2 regions of the Enterococcus sp. CR-Ec1 genome follow, and region 1 is predicted to be linked to the other one. Evidence: predicted binding sites of a transcription regulator. Region 1 holds the regulator's gene; the other holds the start of a gene.
The links. Region 1 encodes HrcA, which represses chaperone genes, less so after heat shock. Its sites were predicted from a motif close to TTAGCACTCNNNNNNNNNGAGTGCTAA; they were not measured.
Positions count from the first base shown of each region.

Region 2: the regulator HrcA is predicted to act here: its motif matches at 6,779-6,805, upstream of groES (co-chaperone GroES).

Region 1 is NZ_CP025223.1:2,038,051-2,047,297, forward strand. It holds gene dnaJ (molecular chaperone DnaJ) at 1-601, opposite strand, end outside; gene dnaK (molecular chaperone DnaK) at 728-2,557, opposite strand; gene grpE (nucleotide exchange factor GrpE) at 2,610-3,197, opposite strand; gene hrcA (heat-inducible transcriptional repressor HrcA) at 3,236-4,279, opposite strand; gene hemW (radical SAM family heme chaperone HemW) at 4,462-5,652, opposite strand; gene CXM95_RS09800 (hypothetical protein) at 6,096-6,743, opposite strand; gene CXM95_RS09805 (aldo/keto reductase) at 6,861-7,727, shown strand; gene iadA (beta-aspartyl-peptidase) at 7,864-9,048, opposite strand; gene yfcC (putative basic amino acid antiporter YfcC) at 9,079-9,247, opposite strand, start outside.
Region 2 is NZ_CP025223.1:875,319-884,565, reverse strand. It holds gene CXM95_RS04150 (glycoside hydrolase family 1 protein) at 1-359, opposite strand, end outside; gene CXM95_RS04145 (GntR family transcriptional regulator) at 559-1,257, shown strand; gene CXM95_RS04140 (glycosyltransferase family 2 protein) at 1,322-2,641, opposite strand; gene CXM95_RS04135 (hypothetical protein) at 2,641-3,147, opposite strand; gene CXM95_RS04130 (YcjF family protein) at 3,245-3,991, opposite strand; gene groL (chaperonin GroEL) at 4,797-6,425, opposite strand; gene groES (co-chaperone GroES) at 6,458-6,742, opposite strand; gene CXM95_RS04110 (CPBP family intramembrane glutamic endopeptidase) at 6,960-7,604, shown strand; gene CXM95_RS04105 (6-phospho-beta-glucosidase) at 7,649-9,079, opposite strand; gene CXM95_RS04100 (PTS sugar transporter subunit IIC) at 9,105-9,247, opposite strand, start outside.

The DNA.
Region 1 (9,247 bases):
CATCACAGGTTTGACGGCTCATTACACGACCAAGCGGTGTTTGACGTTCAACATTGATAGTACCTGCACCATGACATTTATGACAGGTTTCTGGTGAAGTACCTGGTTTTGCCCCGTTCCCGCCGCAGGTATGACAGGTTTCTTCACGATTGTATTGAACAGTTTTTTCCACTCCGAAAATCGCTTCTTCAAAGGAAAGATCAACCGCATATTGCAAGTCTGCTCCTTGTCGAGGTGCATTAGGATTGGCTGCTCTGCCGCCTCCACCACCAAAAAACGATTCGAAAATGTCTTCAAATCCACCAAAACCGCCACCGGAGAATCCGCCACTGTTAAAGCCGCCGAATCCACCGCCATAACCGCCTCCGTAGTTCGGATCGGTACCAGCATGACCATACTGGTCATAAGCAGCTCTTTTTTGGGAATCACTTAATATTTCATAGGCCTCAGAAATCTCTTTAAACTTTGCTTCTGCATCAGGTTCTTTATTGATGTCTGGATGATATTGTTTTGAAAGCTTACGATAAGCTTTTTTGATTTCGTCATCCGAAGCCCCTTTTTGTAGACCTAAGACCTCATAATAATCTCTTTTGTCTGCCATTGGCTTCCCTCCACTCTATTCTTGCGTCTCTCGTATTTTAGCATATAATTCGCTCTAGAAAAATACGTTTCGCAAATTCATAAGAAAAAGCCAAAGCGGTGACTTTGGCTTTTTCACAAACAGCGATTATTTATCGTCACCGTCTACTTCTTCAAAGTCGGCGTCAACCACATCGTCTGCGCCGCCTTGTGCAGCTTCTGGATTTTCTTGTGCTTGTTGTTGTGCTGCTTGTTCGTATAATTTAACGGTTAAGTTTTGTACGATTTCATTCAAAGCATCACGTTTCGTTTTCATTTCTTCTAAGTTGTTTGCTTCAACCGCAGCTTTCAACTCATCACGAGCTTCTTCCGCTTTTTTGACTTCGTCTGCATCCACTTTGCCTTCAAGCTCTTTCAATGTTTTATCAACAGTGAACAACAATGCATCGACGTCATTGCGTAGATCAACTTCTTCTTTGCGCTGTTTGTCGGCTTCAGCATTTGCTTCAGCATCTTTTACCATGCGTTCGATTTCTTCATCTGATAAACCTGAAGATGATTTGATCGTGATTTTTTGTTCTTTTTGTGTACCTAAATCTTTTGCAGAAACATTAACGATCCCATTTTTATCGATATCAAATGTTACTTCGATTTGAGGGATGCCACGAGGTGCTGGTGGAATATCCGTCAATTGGAATCTTCCTAATGTTTTGTTATCAGCAGCCATTGGACGTTCCCCTTGCAAGACATGGATATCAACGGCTGGTTGATTGTCTGCTGCAGTTGAGAAGACTTGTGATTTACTTGTAGGGATCGTTGTGTTACGATCGATCAGTTTTGTGAAGACAGCACCCATCGTTTCGATACCTAATGATAATGGTGTAACGTCTAGTAAGACAACATCTTTCACATCCCCAGTGATCACGCCACCTTGGATCGCAGCCCCCATCGCTACCACTTCATCTGGGTTTACTGATTTGTTTGGTTCTTTATTGGTTTCTTTACGTACAGCATCAACTACTGCCGGAATACGAGTTGAACCACCAACTAAGATCACTTCGTCGATTTCTGATTGTGATAGACCAGCATCTTTCAAAGCTTGACGTACTGGAATTTTTGTACGTTCTACTAAGTCTGCTGTTAATTCATCAAATTTCGCACGAGTCAAGGTCATTTCCAAGTGCAATGGACCAGCATCGCCAGCTGTGATAAACGGTAAGCTGATTTGTGTACTTGTTACACCTGACAAGTCTTTTTTCGCTTTTTCAGCAGCATCTTTCAAACGTTGCAAAGCCATTTTGTCTTTTCCAAGATCAATGCCGTTTTCTTTTTTGAATTCTGCTACCATGTGATCGATGATTTTGTTATCAAAGTCATCCCCACCTAGGTTGTTGTCCCCAGCAGTTGATAATACGTCAAAGACGCCATCACCTAATTCAAGGATCGATACGTCGAAAGTACCGCCACCTAAGTCAAAGACCAAGATTTTTTCATCTTTATCTGTTTTATCTAACCCATAAGCTAAAGCTGCGGCAGTTGGTTCATTGACGATCCGTTCTACTTCAAGACCGGCAATTTTACCAGCATCTTTGGTTGCTTGACGTTGTGCATCGTTGAAGTATGCAGGAACAGTGATGACTGCTTTTTCAACTTTTTCCCCTAAATAGTCTTCAGCAAATCCTTTGATGTATTGAAGAACCATTGCGGAAACTTCTTGTGGTGTATACGATTTTCCTTCAACTTCTACTTTGTATCCAGCTTCACCCATATGGCGTTTAATAGAAGAAATCGTATTAGGATTTGTCACTGCTTGGCGTTTTGCAACTTCCCCTACTTGGATCTCACCATTTTTGAATGAGACAACAGAAGGTGTGGTACGGTTTCCTTCTGGATTCGTAATGATTTTTGCTTCGCCGCCTTCAAGGACAGCAACAGCTGAGTTTGTTGTTCCTAAGTCGATACCGATAATTTTACTCATAAGTAATACACTCCCTTTTTTAATTTAAACATCTACTTATAGATAGAAAGAACTATTGTGCAACGATGACCATGCTTGCACGCAAGACACGATCATGCAATTTATACCCTTTTTGCAAGACAGTAACGATTGTGTCTGCCGGTGTTTCATCAGAGGCAGGTACAGTCTGCACCGCTTGATGCAAGTTCGGATCGAACATTGCACCTTCAGCAGGAATCTCTTCGATTCCCTCTTCTTTTAAGGCTTGACGCAGACTTTCAAGAACCATTTCAACGCCTTTTTTCAAATTCGCCGCTTGGTCTTGATCGACATCTGCTGCCATCGCTCGTTCCAAATTGTCGATTGCTGGCAACAGTTTTTTGCCAAGATCTTGCGAGCGGTATTTTTGTAAAAGTTCCCGCTCGTTGCGGTTACGTGAAGTGATATTTGCGATCTCTGCACGAGCACGCAGGAATTGATCTTCCAATTCATTATTCTTTTCTTGCAAAAGTTCCAATTCGCTTTTTTCCACTGTTTCTTCCTCTGGTTGAGGAGTCTGTGCTTCAGTTTCAGTTGATTCATTTGAAGATTCAGTTGTTTCTGCGGTTTCTTCAGCAGTTTTATCTAATTCTTCATCTAAACGCTCTTCTTTTTCCGTCACGTTTCAACCATCCCTTCTACGATTTGTTTCATTGCCGCTTATTCATTGGCAGCGTCTAATGCGCGATAATAATCGGCCAATTTTTTTGCTAACTCGCCTCGAAAAACTTCCATCAAACCAAACATCCGTGAATACGGCATACTTGATGGACCTAATAAAGCGATCGTTCCTTGTCCATGACCTTCGATTTCATAGCTAGCTTGGATCAGACTCATATTTTGTAACAAGTCATTGCCAAGCTCAGAGCCGATTCTGATTTGAATCGCAGAATCTCTTGGCGCCAGCAGCTGTGTCAGCTGATCTGCATTTTTCATAAATGAATACATCGATTTGAACTGACTAACATCTTGCGTCGGTTCAAAATCCAGAAGATTCATTCGCCCGCCGACGAAGATTTTTTCTTCAAAAATGTGGCTCAGCATCGTATCAAAGAGATCAACGATTCCGTCAGTCGTTTGAAAATACTTATGCAGAATCATAGGAATCTCTGTTCTTAAACGATGGTAGACCGTCATTAGAGGCTCACCGATCAATTTGTCGTTGATGATCCTTACCATTTTTTCCAAATCTTCGCTGCTCATCGATTCAGGAAGAGTAAAGACTTGATTTTCGACATTCCCTTTATCCGTCACGATGATCGCGATGATCTGTCGTGCATTCAATGGGACGATTCGAAAACCGGTCAATTTCCTTTCCTTCATATCTGGCCCGAGAGACAACGCTGTATAGCTAGTCAAGTTGGACAAGATCGTGGCAGACTGCTGGATGATTTCATTGATTTCATGAAAATCTTTTCCAAAAGAATGACGAATGGTTTGAATTTCGTTTTGGTCAACTTCCGATGGCTTCAATAAGTGATCAACGTAATAGCGATACCCTTTTATTGACGGCACACGCCCTGAAGATGAATGTGTCTTTAACAGAAGTCCAGCTTCTTCCAGCGCCTTCATCTCATTACGAATGGTGGCAGAGCTAGCTTCAACCCCATCTTCCATCAATCGCTTCGAGCCCGTGGGCTGACCAGTATTCGTATAATTTTGGATGATGAGGTGTAAAATCATTTGTTGTCTAGGTGTCAACATTTTATCCACTCCTCCGTTAGCACTCATTCCTATTAAGTGCTAACACGATTATAAATATACCATATTTGCTAGGAATGTCAAGTATTTGCATCACTTTTTTAGCACTCTTTCTAAGAGAGTGCTAAAAAAGAAATCAAAAAAAGAAGCAGCACGAAATGGCTACTTCTCTTACTCGTTCTTTCTTATTTTTCTGCATCCAAGAGAAATGCTTCAAACACTTCGTTGCCAATAAACATCCCAGCTTTCGTTAAAAAGACACGGTCACCTTGACTAGCCAACCAGCCTTTTTGAATCAACTGTTCGCTCGTTGAACCATAGATTTCCTGAAAAGACTTCCCGAATTTTTCTGCAAACTGTATTTTTGAAATGCCGACCTTTTTACGAAGGCCTAAAAACAGTTCCTCTTCCATTTGATTGCTGGTTGTCAATTCTTCGATTTCGTGGATTGGCAACTGATTTTCCTGTAATGGTTTCAAATAATGCTGGATTGGACCTTTGTTCTTGTAGCGAGTCTGTCCAAGATACCCGCTGGCGCCTGCCCCAAAGCCAAAATAATGTTCATTGTTCCAATACACTAGATTATGTAAGGACTCATACCCTGGTCGTGCAAAATTACTGATTTCATATTGGTTCAATCCAGCTTTTGTCATCGCGGCGATCGCCTCATCAAACATCTGCGTTTCAGCTTCTTGAGAAGGCAGTGCCATTCTCCCTTGGCGAACCCAGTTCATAAACATGGTTTTGTTTTCTAAAATCAAAGAATACATTGCATAGTGAGGCAACCCGAGATCAATCGCTCGCGTCAGTGTATCACGGAAGCTTTCTATGCTTTGTCCCGGAAGTGCATAAATCAAATCGATCGTCACATTCTGAAAATCATGTTTTTCCAGCAGCTGAATAGTTGAATAAACATCTTCAGCGGTATGCTTGCGGCCAATTTTTTTAAGCAAGCGATTATCAAAGGTCTGGACCCCCATCGACAAGCGATTGACTTGATGATTTTTCAAAACCAGCATTTTTTCTTCACTCAAATCACCAGGATTTGCTTCCACAGTAAACTCTTTGGTTGTGTGTGTTGGCAGCAATTCATGCACACCTGACAGCAATCGATCCAGTTGGTTCGCCGAAAGCGACGTTGGCGTCCCGCCGCCGATATAAATCGTTTTCGCCTCATTGAGAGGCTGACGCAAGAGGGTCAGCTCAATTTCTTTTAGTAACGCTTCGATGTACTCATCCACTGGCTGCCCTTCTAAAAACACTTTGTTGAAGTCACAGTAGTAGCAGATATGTTCACAGAAAGGTATATGTATATACGCAGAAATATTTTGCGCGCTTTTTGTAGATGGATCGTTTATTGTTTGACCTTCAGGCATTCCTAAGTAATTCTCCTCTACCTTCTTTTTTGCTCCCACCGCTGAGAGCACCGGCACTCATTGTAGCATAGTTCTTAGAATTCTCCTATCACTTGGACTATTTTTAAGCAAGAAAAAACACCACTTCCAAGAAGTGATGTCTTTAAATATTCATAGAAAAAATAAAGAGCACTACTCTTATTAAGTACGGTAAAATACCGCTTTTGTTCTTATCCCGCCCAGAAAAAAATCTGTTTGTTACAAGAACTAACACTTCCCCCAAACTGTTAGCGCCACAATAGATAAGCTGTTGTTGACGGCTTACTTAACAAGAGCAGGACTCTTATTCACGAAAGACAATTGCTTGTCTTATCTGACTTAAGTATACCTTTTTAAAAAAATTAAGTCCTATCATCTTTTTCACCAGTCTATGAAAACGATGAGAATCTTCACCTTGGTAACAGTTATAAAATGTGCAGCAAAATATCGATCAGATAGCGGATCAACCGATACGCAATAAATAAGAAGAAAATATTTCCCAGCAAGAATTGAAAGACATTGCCAATCGATCCCTTAAAGGAGCGAAAACTGAAATAACGCGACCAACGATTGAACCCGTTTTGGCGGTTTCGTTTCAAACGATACGCTTCATCATACTTCATCTCCAAGAGGTCATAATAAAAAATCATCAAGGGTTGTTGCACAAAGAAAACTTTTTTATAGCCTGCCATCAACGTGTACTGCTTATTATTGGAAGGAAAGTTGCGATTGCCGTTTTTCTTCACGCGCATCGTTGTTCCATCATTCATTTGGAACGCATAATGATCCTCAAATTCTGTCAGTTGATGAATTTGCGGCACCTGATTTTCTTCTTCGAAAGCAAGTACGACCTCACTCGCTCGCTGATAAAGTGAAACCAACCACGCCATTATGCCTAGCAATATAACTAGCAAAATGATATTTAAAAGCAAACTTTCTTGTAACAAAAGTAAATAACCTAAGATAATCAAAATCGCCACACCAAGGGCAATCATTCTTCTACGGAAATAACTGCGATACATCAATTCAAAAGAGCGCCGATAATAGGCAAAATCTTCTTTAACAAAATCCATTTTTTCCACATCTTTCTGTGTTTAGGTTGCTGATAATGTATCAAAGATCCTTTTGAAAGTCAATTTCCCTCAAAAGTTTCAGCGTCTGATTTGTTTCAAACAAGAAAACGTTTTATAATGGAAGATGTAACAAAAAAAAGCGATGAAAGTAGGTTGAGATACGTGATATTACAAGAAACATTTACCTTGCAGAACAAACTGGCAATTCCTAAGATTGGCCTTGGAACCTGGCAATCTTCTCCAGAAGATGCTTACAACGCAACAAAATTTGCCATTCAAAATGGTTATCGACATGTCGATACAGCGGCAGCTTACAAAAACGAAGAAGCGGTTGGGAAAGCTGTGCGCGATTCAGGCGTTGCCCGCGATGAAATTTTTGTTACCACGAAAGTACCTGCTGAGTTAAAGACCTACCAAGAAGCGGTTGATAGCATTGATGCTTCTCTAAAAAAACTTGACTTAGGGTATATCGATTTGATTTTGATCCATGCCCCTCGTCCTTGGAAAATCATGGGAAACAATCCAGAAAACAAAGATTTTTATCTTGAAAACATCGATGTTTGGAAAGCATTAGAAGAAGCCTACTTAAGTGGAAAAGTAAAATCGATTGGTGTTTCCAACTTCGATCAAAAAGATTTGCAAAATATTTTTGATCATTGCGATGTGAAACCGATGGTCAACCAGTTTATTTACCATATTGGCCTCACAAATGAAGAACTATTGACATTTTGCAAAGCGCACGAAATTTTAGTGGAAGGCTATTCACCAATCGCTACTGGTCGTTTACTCGATAACGATGCAGTGAAGACGATTGCTGAAGCCTATGGAAAATCTATTCCACAACTTTCAATTCGTTACTTGCTACAAAAAGACATTCTGCCATTGCCAAAATCCGTTCATGAAGAATACATTGCTGACAATGCCAAAGTTGACTTTGAAATTTCTGAAGAAGACATGAAGAAATTGGATGAGTTGCAAGCTTAAGAATACTTGCGTTTAATTGAAAAAAGCAGTCCGATCAAGTCCAGTAAATGCTGGTCATGGATCGGGCTGCTTATTTTCTTCTACAACTCTGTTTAGAAAAACAACCGTTTCTTAGTCTGTTAAAACTGAATTCTTCTTATGTTAGTTGTTCAAAGGTACCCCACACTTTTACTTCTTGTTCTTCTACCATTGTTCTGCCTTTTGCTAGAACCGTTTCTACTGCTAATGAGTCTTTGTTCAGCAAGCAAATATCAGCATCCATCCCTGCTGCAAGACGTCCCTTTTGATCAAGCTTCAATACTTTCGCTGGATTGGAAGTGATTGCTCGAATGGCGATCTCCAATGGAATCTGCTCTTTTTGGACTGCTTCTTTAATGCCTACCATCAGCGCTCGCGAACTGCCGACACCCAGACCTATGAATTGATTGTTTTCATCAAAGTACGGGAGGCTGCCTTGCCCATCAGAGGTCATGGTAAATTGATCCAGCCCGATCCCTTCTGCTAACAAACGTTTCAATCCTTTACTGAAGCGAACCTCATCGTCTTCTTTTTCCCAGAAATCAGGATCTTCACTCGCCGTAAAATCGATCGTTCCACCCATTTTTGCAAAAGCAATACTTGCTTCGAAAAGCTCGCTGGTCCGATTGGCATGTGTCGGTAAAAATTGGCTGATTGGAATCTCTGTCTCTTCGATGGTTCGTAAAAGCAGCTCATATTTTTTCTTTCCTCCACCTAAGTGGACGTTTACGATACCTGCTTTTCCAGAAAGCATCCCACCAACACGAGCATCCGCAACCGCGCGGGTAAATTCTTCGAAACTTGGTTGTGAAGAACGATGGTCAGAAACGGCAATTTCACCGATACCAATAATTTTATCGATAGTCAAAAAATCTTGGATGATGGAATCCGTGACGGGCGCCAAAGGCAATCGATACGAACCGTCATAAAGATAAGTCGTGATGCCTTCCGCCTCTAGTCCACGCGCCTTACTGATCAAGGCAGTCATATCTCTGCCTACTCCGTCAGTACCTAAACAGCCAACCACTGTCGTTACTCCTGCAGAGGTCAATTGACTCAATTTCACTTCTGGTGTCCGGTTTTGAAAGCCGCCTTCCCCGCCACCTCCTAAGATATGAAAGTGGCAGTCAATAAAGCCGGGCACAGCGAGTAACCCTGTGCCATCGATTTCTTCAAGAGGAACACCTGAGAATCCTCCTTCAATCGAATCTTGAATAGCAATGATCTTGTCTTCATTTAATAAAATATCTTTTTTTCCTAAATAGTCAGGAGCGTAAACCTCTGCTTGTCGTATCACCTTCATAAGTGCTTCCTCCTTGTGGCTGATTACTTCTTATTGCAAGCCGATTGCGACCGCAATAAAGATAAAAATGGTTCCTAATACAAATAAGAAACCTTGCATTTTGATCTGGAATTTCGCCCATTTCACCCATTCGATTCTTGCGACACCTAAGACACCGATCAGACTTGCCGATACTGGAGTGAAGGCATCCATAAAGCCC
Region 2 (9,247 bases), 1.2 Mb from region 1:
TTCGCTAGATGCAGGGGCATATCAAAATGGTACAAACAAATCATAGGTTCGATTCCTCTAGCTAACAGATCATCAATAAAACGATCGTAATAGGCGATCCCTTCTTCATTAAAGGCACCATCTCCATCGTGAACGACCCTTGACCAAGAAATTTGAAAACGATACATGTTCATCCCCAAATCTTGCATATAATCAAAATCTTCTGTATACGCATGATAGTTATCATTTGCTACATGCCAATCGCTAGCCTGTTCCGAAGCTTCCCGTATATCATAAACGGATAAGCTTTTACCACCTTCATTCCATCCACCTTCTGTCTGCATACTGCTGACACTGTTTCCCCAATAAAATGTCGTCATATTGATTCCTCCATCATTTGTATTCGCTTACAAAACCTATTATAATTAGGTGAAATCGGCATGTAAATTTTTCGAGAACACATGTAAAGCTTTTTCTGTACATATGAATTTCAGTTGATTCTTTAATGATATACCTTGTTTTTATCCCCTTCAAACAAAACTCAAGTCCATGAATTACTTTACATAAGGAGTGATGACTATGACAAAATACAAAGAGATCGTTGATCAGTTGCGGACGAATATTTATGAAGGTGTTTTTCCAGCTTTATCAAAGCTACCGGAACAAACGGCGTTAGCCAAACGATTTCAAACCTCGCGAATGACGATCCAAAAAGCGCTAAATCAACTGAAGCAAGAAGGCCTGATTTCCACCAAAAGAGGTCATGGCACCTATGTCAATTCAGCGACCTACCAAGGACAGATCAATGAGTATATCGGTCTAGTCAACCGATATGGCGGGCGGCATAAAGTGCAAAGTAAAATCATTAGTTTCAATGTTCGTTTCCCAGAAGCCAACGAAATGGATTACTTGTCCTTGCGAGAAAACGAACCTGTTTATGATATCGTACGACTGCGCTATGTTGATAACGAACCCTTTGAATTGGAGTACACGATCATGCCCATCAAAACCATTCCCGATATTGATATGGCGATCCTTGAACACTCGATCTATCGATATATCACTGATTCCTTACACCTCAAAATAGGCCCCGCCATACGTAAAATCCGTGCCGACAAAGCGGATTCCTATGATATCAAATATTTAGAAGTTGATCCCAATGATCCGATCTTAGAATTAGAACAAGTTGCTCGTCTCTCCGACGGACGGCCCTTCGAATTTTCACAAACTCGTTATCCTTACCAAAATCGTGAGATTTACTATCTTTCTGAACCTTAATGGCAAAAAAACAAGTCTGAAGAAAACTCAGACTTGTTTTTATTGTCTAGGAAAGGTGAACTCGTTAAGATTCTTCGTTTTTTTTCGCCGTTCGCTCGGGACTGACCCAAACGCCGCTACCGTAGCCAAGGATGGTTTTGACGGCTGGAATAAAGGTAGTGACGATCGTTATGGCATTAATCATCCAGTAAAACAGCATGTAAAAAGGGGCAAAGCGGAAATACTTCAGCTTGCTGCGGTTGTCATCCGCCAAAAGGCTGGTAAATAGCTGCATGACCCCTGCAATCATCTCAAAACAAACAAAGAGAAAGGCCATCGTAAACATATGGTAGATCCGCTCGTAATTCCCAGTTGCCCCATAATAAATCAGATAAAAAACAAACAAAGCCGAAGACAACCAGAAAAAGAATGACCAGATAATACTTAAGGACTGATCCACAAACATGGCGGTTCGTCCGATATTTTCAAAAGGGTGTAAGAAAACTTTTTTAAAATTGGTCAACCACACTTCCGTTCCGCCTTTCGCCCAACGTTTCCGTTGCCGATAGAGCATCTTGAGTGTTTCTGGCACCTCCATGAAAAACATCACTCGTGACGCAAACAATGACAACCAACCATGGAATTGGTGGTCCCAGGCAATACTGATATCTTCCGTGGCACGATTTTGTCGAAAGAGACCAACGTCCATCAATGCGGCTCTACGATACATTGTGTTGGCACCGCTATAGGCATAGATGACGCCGAAAACGGCTTGCTGGGTTCGTTTGATAATTCCTACGATACTTGAAAATTCAACGGTTTGCGATTTCCCGACGATCGTTGTGCGATTTTGAACGTCCATATTCGCCGTAATGGCAGAGATATTGATGGAATCTTGGCGGATGAAATAATTGACATATTTCCACAATGCATCAGGTTCAGGGACCGTATCTGCGTCGTTGCTCAAAATCAATTCCCCTTTAGCAAACCCTACACCAATATTAAAGGCATGGGCTTTCCCTTGGTTTTTTTCGATACGCAAAACCCTTAGATTCGGGTACTGTTCCATCAATCGATCTAGTATCACAGGAGTTTGATCCGTTGAGCCATCATCCGTCACCAACACCTCATAGTTGCTGTAGTTTAGATTGTTCATTAAATAATGAATCGTGTCTTCAATTACGACTTCTTCATTGTGAGCCGGTACCATAATGGTGATCATCGGCTCGATTTCTTCGGGGATCGGTATCCACTCTAACTGACGATAGCGGAACAAAAAACGATTGCAGATCACCCCGATGAACCAAGCAAAGCCGCCTAAAATGGGATACGTGAACAGAATCATTAAAACAACCGTTAAAAATGTATCCAACCACGGGAACCCAGTATCAAAATTGACAACCATCAGCCCACCCCATTTCTACGGAAAAGTTCTTGGATCTCCGTTTCTCCAATGTTTTGCTCAGGAGTAACGGCATAGTACTTGGCAGCGTGACGCTCTTCTTTCGTTCCGAAGCGTTCTTCGTAAAAAGCTTCTAATACTTCTTTGCGTTTTTCTAAGGCAACTTCGTCATGCATCGATTGCTTTTGCAACAATCTTTTGAAACGCCGGTTGTTCCTCAAGGTCAACAAAGTAAATGTCAGAACCAAGACCAAAAAAGAAATTCCTAGGAACAACGCCAAAAAATCAAAAGTCACTGCTTCTTCCAGATATGTCCGAAAGGCGATCCGATCCGCTAGATTCGGTAAAGTCAGCGGGATGGCCAGCCAGACAAACGGAACCAAGACCATCAGCCAAGCAAGAATCGTCAAAATCGTTTGGCGGGTCTTCAAAGCAGAACGACCTTTTTGAAAATACGCATCGGTGACCAACCGTTCTTTGACTTCTTCCCGTGTCACTCGTTGTTTCATTTTACTCACTCCTTAAAAAGTATTTTTTGCTGTGAAGAAAAAGAAGCAACAAAAGCAAGTCGTCTTTTGATGGACCTGCTTCGTTCTTCTTTTTGACCTACTTGGATTTCTTGCCAACTTTCAACGCATTGAACAGCGTGTGAAATTGGCCTTTAAAGGACATCACTTGCTCAAACACATCTTCCCCATCATTCAGCATCTTGACAGTCACCCAGCCTAATGCTTCGGTGATACCACTAGCCACACTGGCATTGATCGCAGCTCCAGCAACGGTGCCTACTGCTGGGACAAATTTCAAGATATTGCCAACGGCACTGCGTCCAAAACTCACCACCACTAACTCTTTCGAGATACTCTTCGCTAACCCTTCACGCCACGTTCGCCCAAAAATGCGATACAAACGTGCCATCATCGTCATTTGAACCGGCACAAGTAACACTGCATCTGAAAAAGGAATCGGTGAACAGCCGATGATCGCCGCCGTCAAAGAAGCCGCATGGATCGTGCGGTGGGCTTTTTTCCGCGTTTCATCATCTACGCCAACCAAAAACTCCTCAAACACCTGATCAAATTGATCCTTGCTTTTCGCTAACACTTTTTCCGCCTGGGCTTTTGATCCGTCATAGCCTTTCATCACAAGGGCAGCCGATTTTTTCGGCATTCGCTTCATGACATCCGCAAAAAAAGAAGTAAACTCCGCTTCTTCTTGCAGCTCTTCTCTCGTTTGACTTTGCTCGACTTGAACGGACTGTTCCGTTAATAATTCATTTTCGTTTTGCTTCTTTTTGCGTTTTATCCATGGTTTTTTCAAAGAAATGTCTCCTTCTTTCGACTCGTTGTTCATTTAAAAAATCAAAGTGAGCCATGATTTTGTTCCTCTTTCTATTTTAGCTCAGGTTTTTCAAGATAGCGAAAATGTAGCTTGAGAGAGCTTACACTTGATGAAAAATGCAAATTTGCATCTTTAGATTATTTATTTATATTATCGTTTTTTTATGCTATGATACACAAAAGGAGTGGATCAAATGAAAAAGAAATTGAATTGGAAAGTCCTTTTTTATTTAGGCTTATTGACTTACTTTCTTTTAAGCGGTATCTTCGCATTCTTTGGGGTCGAAATACCGTTTCTTTATAAACGTTGATCTTCACGTTTTCTCAGAACAATATCATTCAACCCTTTGCTCTATGCTAAGACAATCCATCATTCTAACATCCATATAATCTAATTAGAAAAGGTGATTTTCTTGTCCATTTTATTTGATTTATTGCAGCTACTTGCCGTTATCTGTATCGCGTATTTATTGTTCACAAAAAACCATTTCCTCAAGCAATTAACCGCTGTTCAGAAAATGGTCTTTCTCGTCTTATGTGTTTCTGTGCTCCTACCGGCTCTTTATGAATTTATTACTGGGTTTGCCCAGGGATTTTGGGAACGGTTGTAATTCACGGTTCCTTAGAAAACACGCTGCCTTTACAAGACAAATAGATAGCTCATATCTACCAGTCCTTTCTCCTTTTATTCAAGCAATGAACCAATTCTTTGGTGCTTAGAATACTAAGAAGAGAGGTTTTTTGTCTTTTACTGTGTTAAAGTATTTTTTGATCGTACAAAAAAAGAACCCCTCAAAAGAGGAGTTCTCAAGGCTTGCTTACATCATGCCGCCCATACCCATTGATGGGTCCATTGCAGGAGCTGCTGGCGCTGCTGGTTCTGGTTTGTCGGCAACGACTGCTTCAGTTGTTAACAATAATGCGGCAACAGAAGCTGCGTTTTGTAATGCAGAACGCGTTACTTTTGTTGGGTCAACGATCCCAGCTTCTAGCATGTTTACCCATTCGCCAGTTGCTGCATTGAAACCAACACCTAAGTCAGCGTTTTTCAATTTGTCGATGATGACTGAACCTTCGTAGCCTGCATTTTCAGCAATTTGACGAACGGGTTCTTCTAATGCACGTAAAACGATTTTGACACCTGTTGCTGCATCGCCATCTGTTTCGATTTCTGCAACTTTGTTGATGACATTGACTAAGGCAGTTCCACCACCAGAGACCATGCCTTCTTCAACAGCGGCACGTGTTGCGTTCAATGCATCTTCAATACGTAATTTCAACTCTTTCAATTCAGTTTCAGTTGGTGCCCCAACTTTGATCACTGCAACTCCACCAGCAAGTTTTGCTAAGCGTTCTTGTAGTTTTTCACGGTCAAAGTCAGAAGTTGTATCAGCGATTTGGTTTTTGATCAATTGAACGCGTGCGTCAATTGCTTCTTTTTCACCAGCACCTTCAACGATCGTTGTGTTGTCTTTATCCACAACCACTTTGCTTGCTTGACCTAAGTTATCGATGGTTGCATCTTTCAACTCAAGACCTAAGTCTTCAGTGATCACTGTACCACCAGTTAAGATCGCAATGTCTTCTAGCATTGCTTTACGACGGTCACCAAATCCTGGTGCTTTCACTGCGACAACGTTGAATGTTCCACGGATTTTGTTCAAGACAAGTGTTGGTAATGCTTCGCCATCAACGTCATCAGCGATGATCAATAATGGTTTTGATTGTTGTAAGATTTGTTCTAACAATGGCAAGATATCTTGGATGTTAGAGATTTTTTTGTCAGTGATCAAGATGTATGGATTTTCTAACGCTGCTTCCATTTTATCGTTGTCAGTTACCATGTATTGTGATAAGTACCCACGATCAAATTGCATTCCTTCCACAACATCTAATTCTGTTTCGATCCCTTTTGATTCTTCAATAGTGATAACACCGTCATTGCCGACTTTTTCCATTGCATCAGCGATATATTGACCAACTTTTTCACTACCAGAAGAAACAGCACCAACTTGTGCGATTGCTTCTTTTGAATCAACGATTGATGAAATGTTGTGTAGCTCTTCTACAGCCACTTTTGTTGCCATTTCGATCCCACGACGAATACCTAATGGGTTCGCACCAGCGGTGACATTTTTCAATCCTTCACGAACGATTGCTTGTGTCAATAACGTAGCAGTCGTTGTTCCGTCACCAGCGATATCGTTTGTTTTTGAAGCGACTTCAGAAACAAGTTTTGCGCCCATGTTTTCAAAATGATCTTCTAATTCGATTTCTTTAGCGATCGTTACACCGTCATTTGTAATCAATGGTGAACCGTAAGATTTTTCTAAAACCACGTTACGACCTTTAGGACCTAAGGTTACTTTTACTGTATCTGCTAATTTATCTACCCCACGAAGCATTGCTGCGCGTGCGTCTTCTGCAAATTTGATTTCTTTTGCCATGATTTCATCACCTCAAGTATTTTTTATTTTTCTTATTCTACTACTGCAATGATATCTTTTGCAGCAACGATCAAATATTCTGTTCCTTCATATTTCACTTCTGTGCCAGCGTATTTTTCAAACATTACTTGTTCGCCAACGTTGACAGCAACAGGAGCTTTTTCACCGTTTTCGAGCGTGCGTCCTTCGCCGACTGCAATAACGGTACCCGTTTGTGGTTTTTCTTTTGCTGCTGATGCAAGCACGATTCCGCCTACAGTTTTTTCTTCTTCTTTTGCGACTTCGATAATCACACGATCACCTAATGGTCTTAACACGATAAATCCCTCCAATGAATGTTATAGAATTTAGTATTAGCACTCTCTTGTATCGAGTGCTAACTTACAGTTTCAATATTACTCATTTTCCCAAATTTTTGCAAGCCTTTTGCTAAATTTTTTTTGCATTTCTATTTGATTGATAAAAATAGTAGGATTTTTTGTTTCTAGAAGCAACCTAGTCTATAATGAAGCAAAGGAGTGTGAGGAAACAACTATGTCTTTATCAAAATATTCTTTGTCCACGATTCTTACTTACGGCATCGTCTTTTTTCTACCGATCGCCTTCATCCCTAGCGGACATCAAGTGGCCGCAACAACGATTGGTTATTTAGTTGGTGCTGCGATCATGTTTTTCTTGTATTTCAAACAAACGGAACCGTTATCGTTTGAACACAAAAGATCAAAAATTTCATCGATTCTTATTTATGGACTGACAGGTATTATTGCAGCGATCTTGTTGCAAAATCTAGCCATTTTTATCGAATCGCTTTTCGGTGAAGTCAGTGCTTCGCAAAATACCGAAAATATCATTGCTATTGTGCTGCAAAACCCACTGTTCGCCCTCGCGGCAATGGTTGGTGGACCAATTATGGAAGAATTTGTCTTCCGCAGAGCCTTAGTTGGCATCATTGGGAAATACAGCAATGTTTGGGTCGGTGTAGTGGTCAGCGCTGTAGCCTTTGCCTTTGCCCATAATGACAATCATCTCTTAGTCTATATTTTCTTAGGACTGTTCTTTTCTGGGCTTTATGCCTTGACCGGCAGCATTTGGACTTCCATGATTACCCATGTGGGAATGAACACTTTAGTTATTATTATTCAGTTGTTGCTTCATTACGGCTATATCCAAATGCCCTAAAGAAAAAAACGCTACGCAGAAATTTTGCGTAACGTTTTTTTTCTTTATACCTTCATGCCATTGGACGCAATCACTTGCTGATACCATGCAAATGAATCTTTCTTCCGACGATCAAGGGTCCCATTTCCTTCATTGTCTTTGTCCACATAGATCACACCGTAGCGTTTCTTCATTTCCCCTGTACCAGCAGAAACCAAGTCAATGATGCCCCACGGTGTATAACCCAATAAGTCGACGCCATCATAAGCTACTGCTTCTTTCATCATTTCGATATGGGCTTTCAGGTAATCAATACGGTAGTCATCATGGATCTGCCCATCCTCTTCCACTGTATCTACGGCACCAAAGCCATTTTCTACAATGAAGAGCGGCAATTCGTAGCGTTCGTTGAACCAATTCATGGCATAGCGTAAGCCCTCGGGATCAATCTGCCAGCCCCATTCGGAAGCATCAACATAGGGATTATCCACCAGATCTTGGCTCTCATCATAGTCATAGGTTGGATCATTTTCCTTACCTTTGATCGCAAAAGACATATAGTAACTAAAGCCGATGTAGTCAACACAACCTTTTGCCAAAATTGCTTCATCTTCAGGGGTGATATCTAAATCAAATTGTTTTCTCTCAAAATAGCTGCGCATATATCTCGGATAGTGTCCACGGGCATGCACATCTGAAAACCAATAGCGGCGCTGCATGGCCACCGTGGCTGCCATCATGTCTTTGGGATTGCAAGAATACGGATAGATTGGACACATCGCGATCATCGATCCGATTTGAAACGCAGGATTGATTGCATGCCCTAGCGCCACCACTTTCGCACTAGCAACGAGTTCGTAATGGGCTGCTTGGTACATGATTTTTTCTCGGTCTTCTCCTTCGGTAAAGAACAGACCGGAATTGGTAAACGGCGCAAAATCTTCTTTGTAGTTTGCTTGATTGTTGATTTCATTGAAAGTCATCCAATACTTCACTTTCTTTTGATAGCGCGTAAAACAAACTTCTGCAAAGCGGACAAACAAATCGATCAACTTACGGTTACGCCAACCTCCGTATTCGGTAACTAAATGATAGGGCATTTCAAAGTGAGAAAGGGTAATAACCGGCTCAATGCCATAGCGTAAACACTCATCGAATAATTGATCATAAAAGGCCAAGCCTTCCTCATTTGGCTCGCGTTCATCACCTTTTGGAAAAATACGGGTCCAGGCAATCGATGTTCGGAAGCACTTCAACCCTAATTCGGCAAAAAGCTTGATGTCTTCAGGATACCGATGATAAAAATCGATCGCTTCATGATTGGGATAGCTTTCGCCCGGTTGGATACCTTCCGTGATTCGGCGAGAAATTCCGTTGCCTCCTACAGTCATGACATCAGCGACACTCACGCCTTTTCCACCCGCACGATAGCCGCCTTCCAATTGGTGAGCAGCGACTGCGCCACCCCATAAAAAATCGTTTCTAAGTTTATTCATTTCTGTTCAACCTGCTTCCTTGGTATTAAACGATCTCTGTTTCTTGTTTATAGTTCAAACTATCGACCTTACGAATGAAAGGATAGTAAATAAAGAAGCCGATTGCTAAAACAACAAATTGTAAAATAGCGGTCCGGATGCCCCCTACTAGAAATCCTGAAATGATCG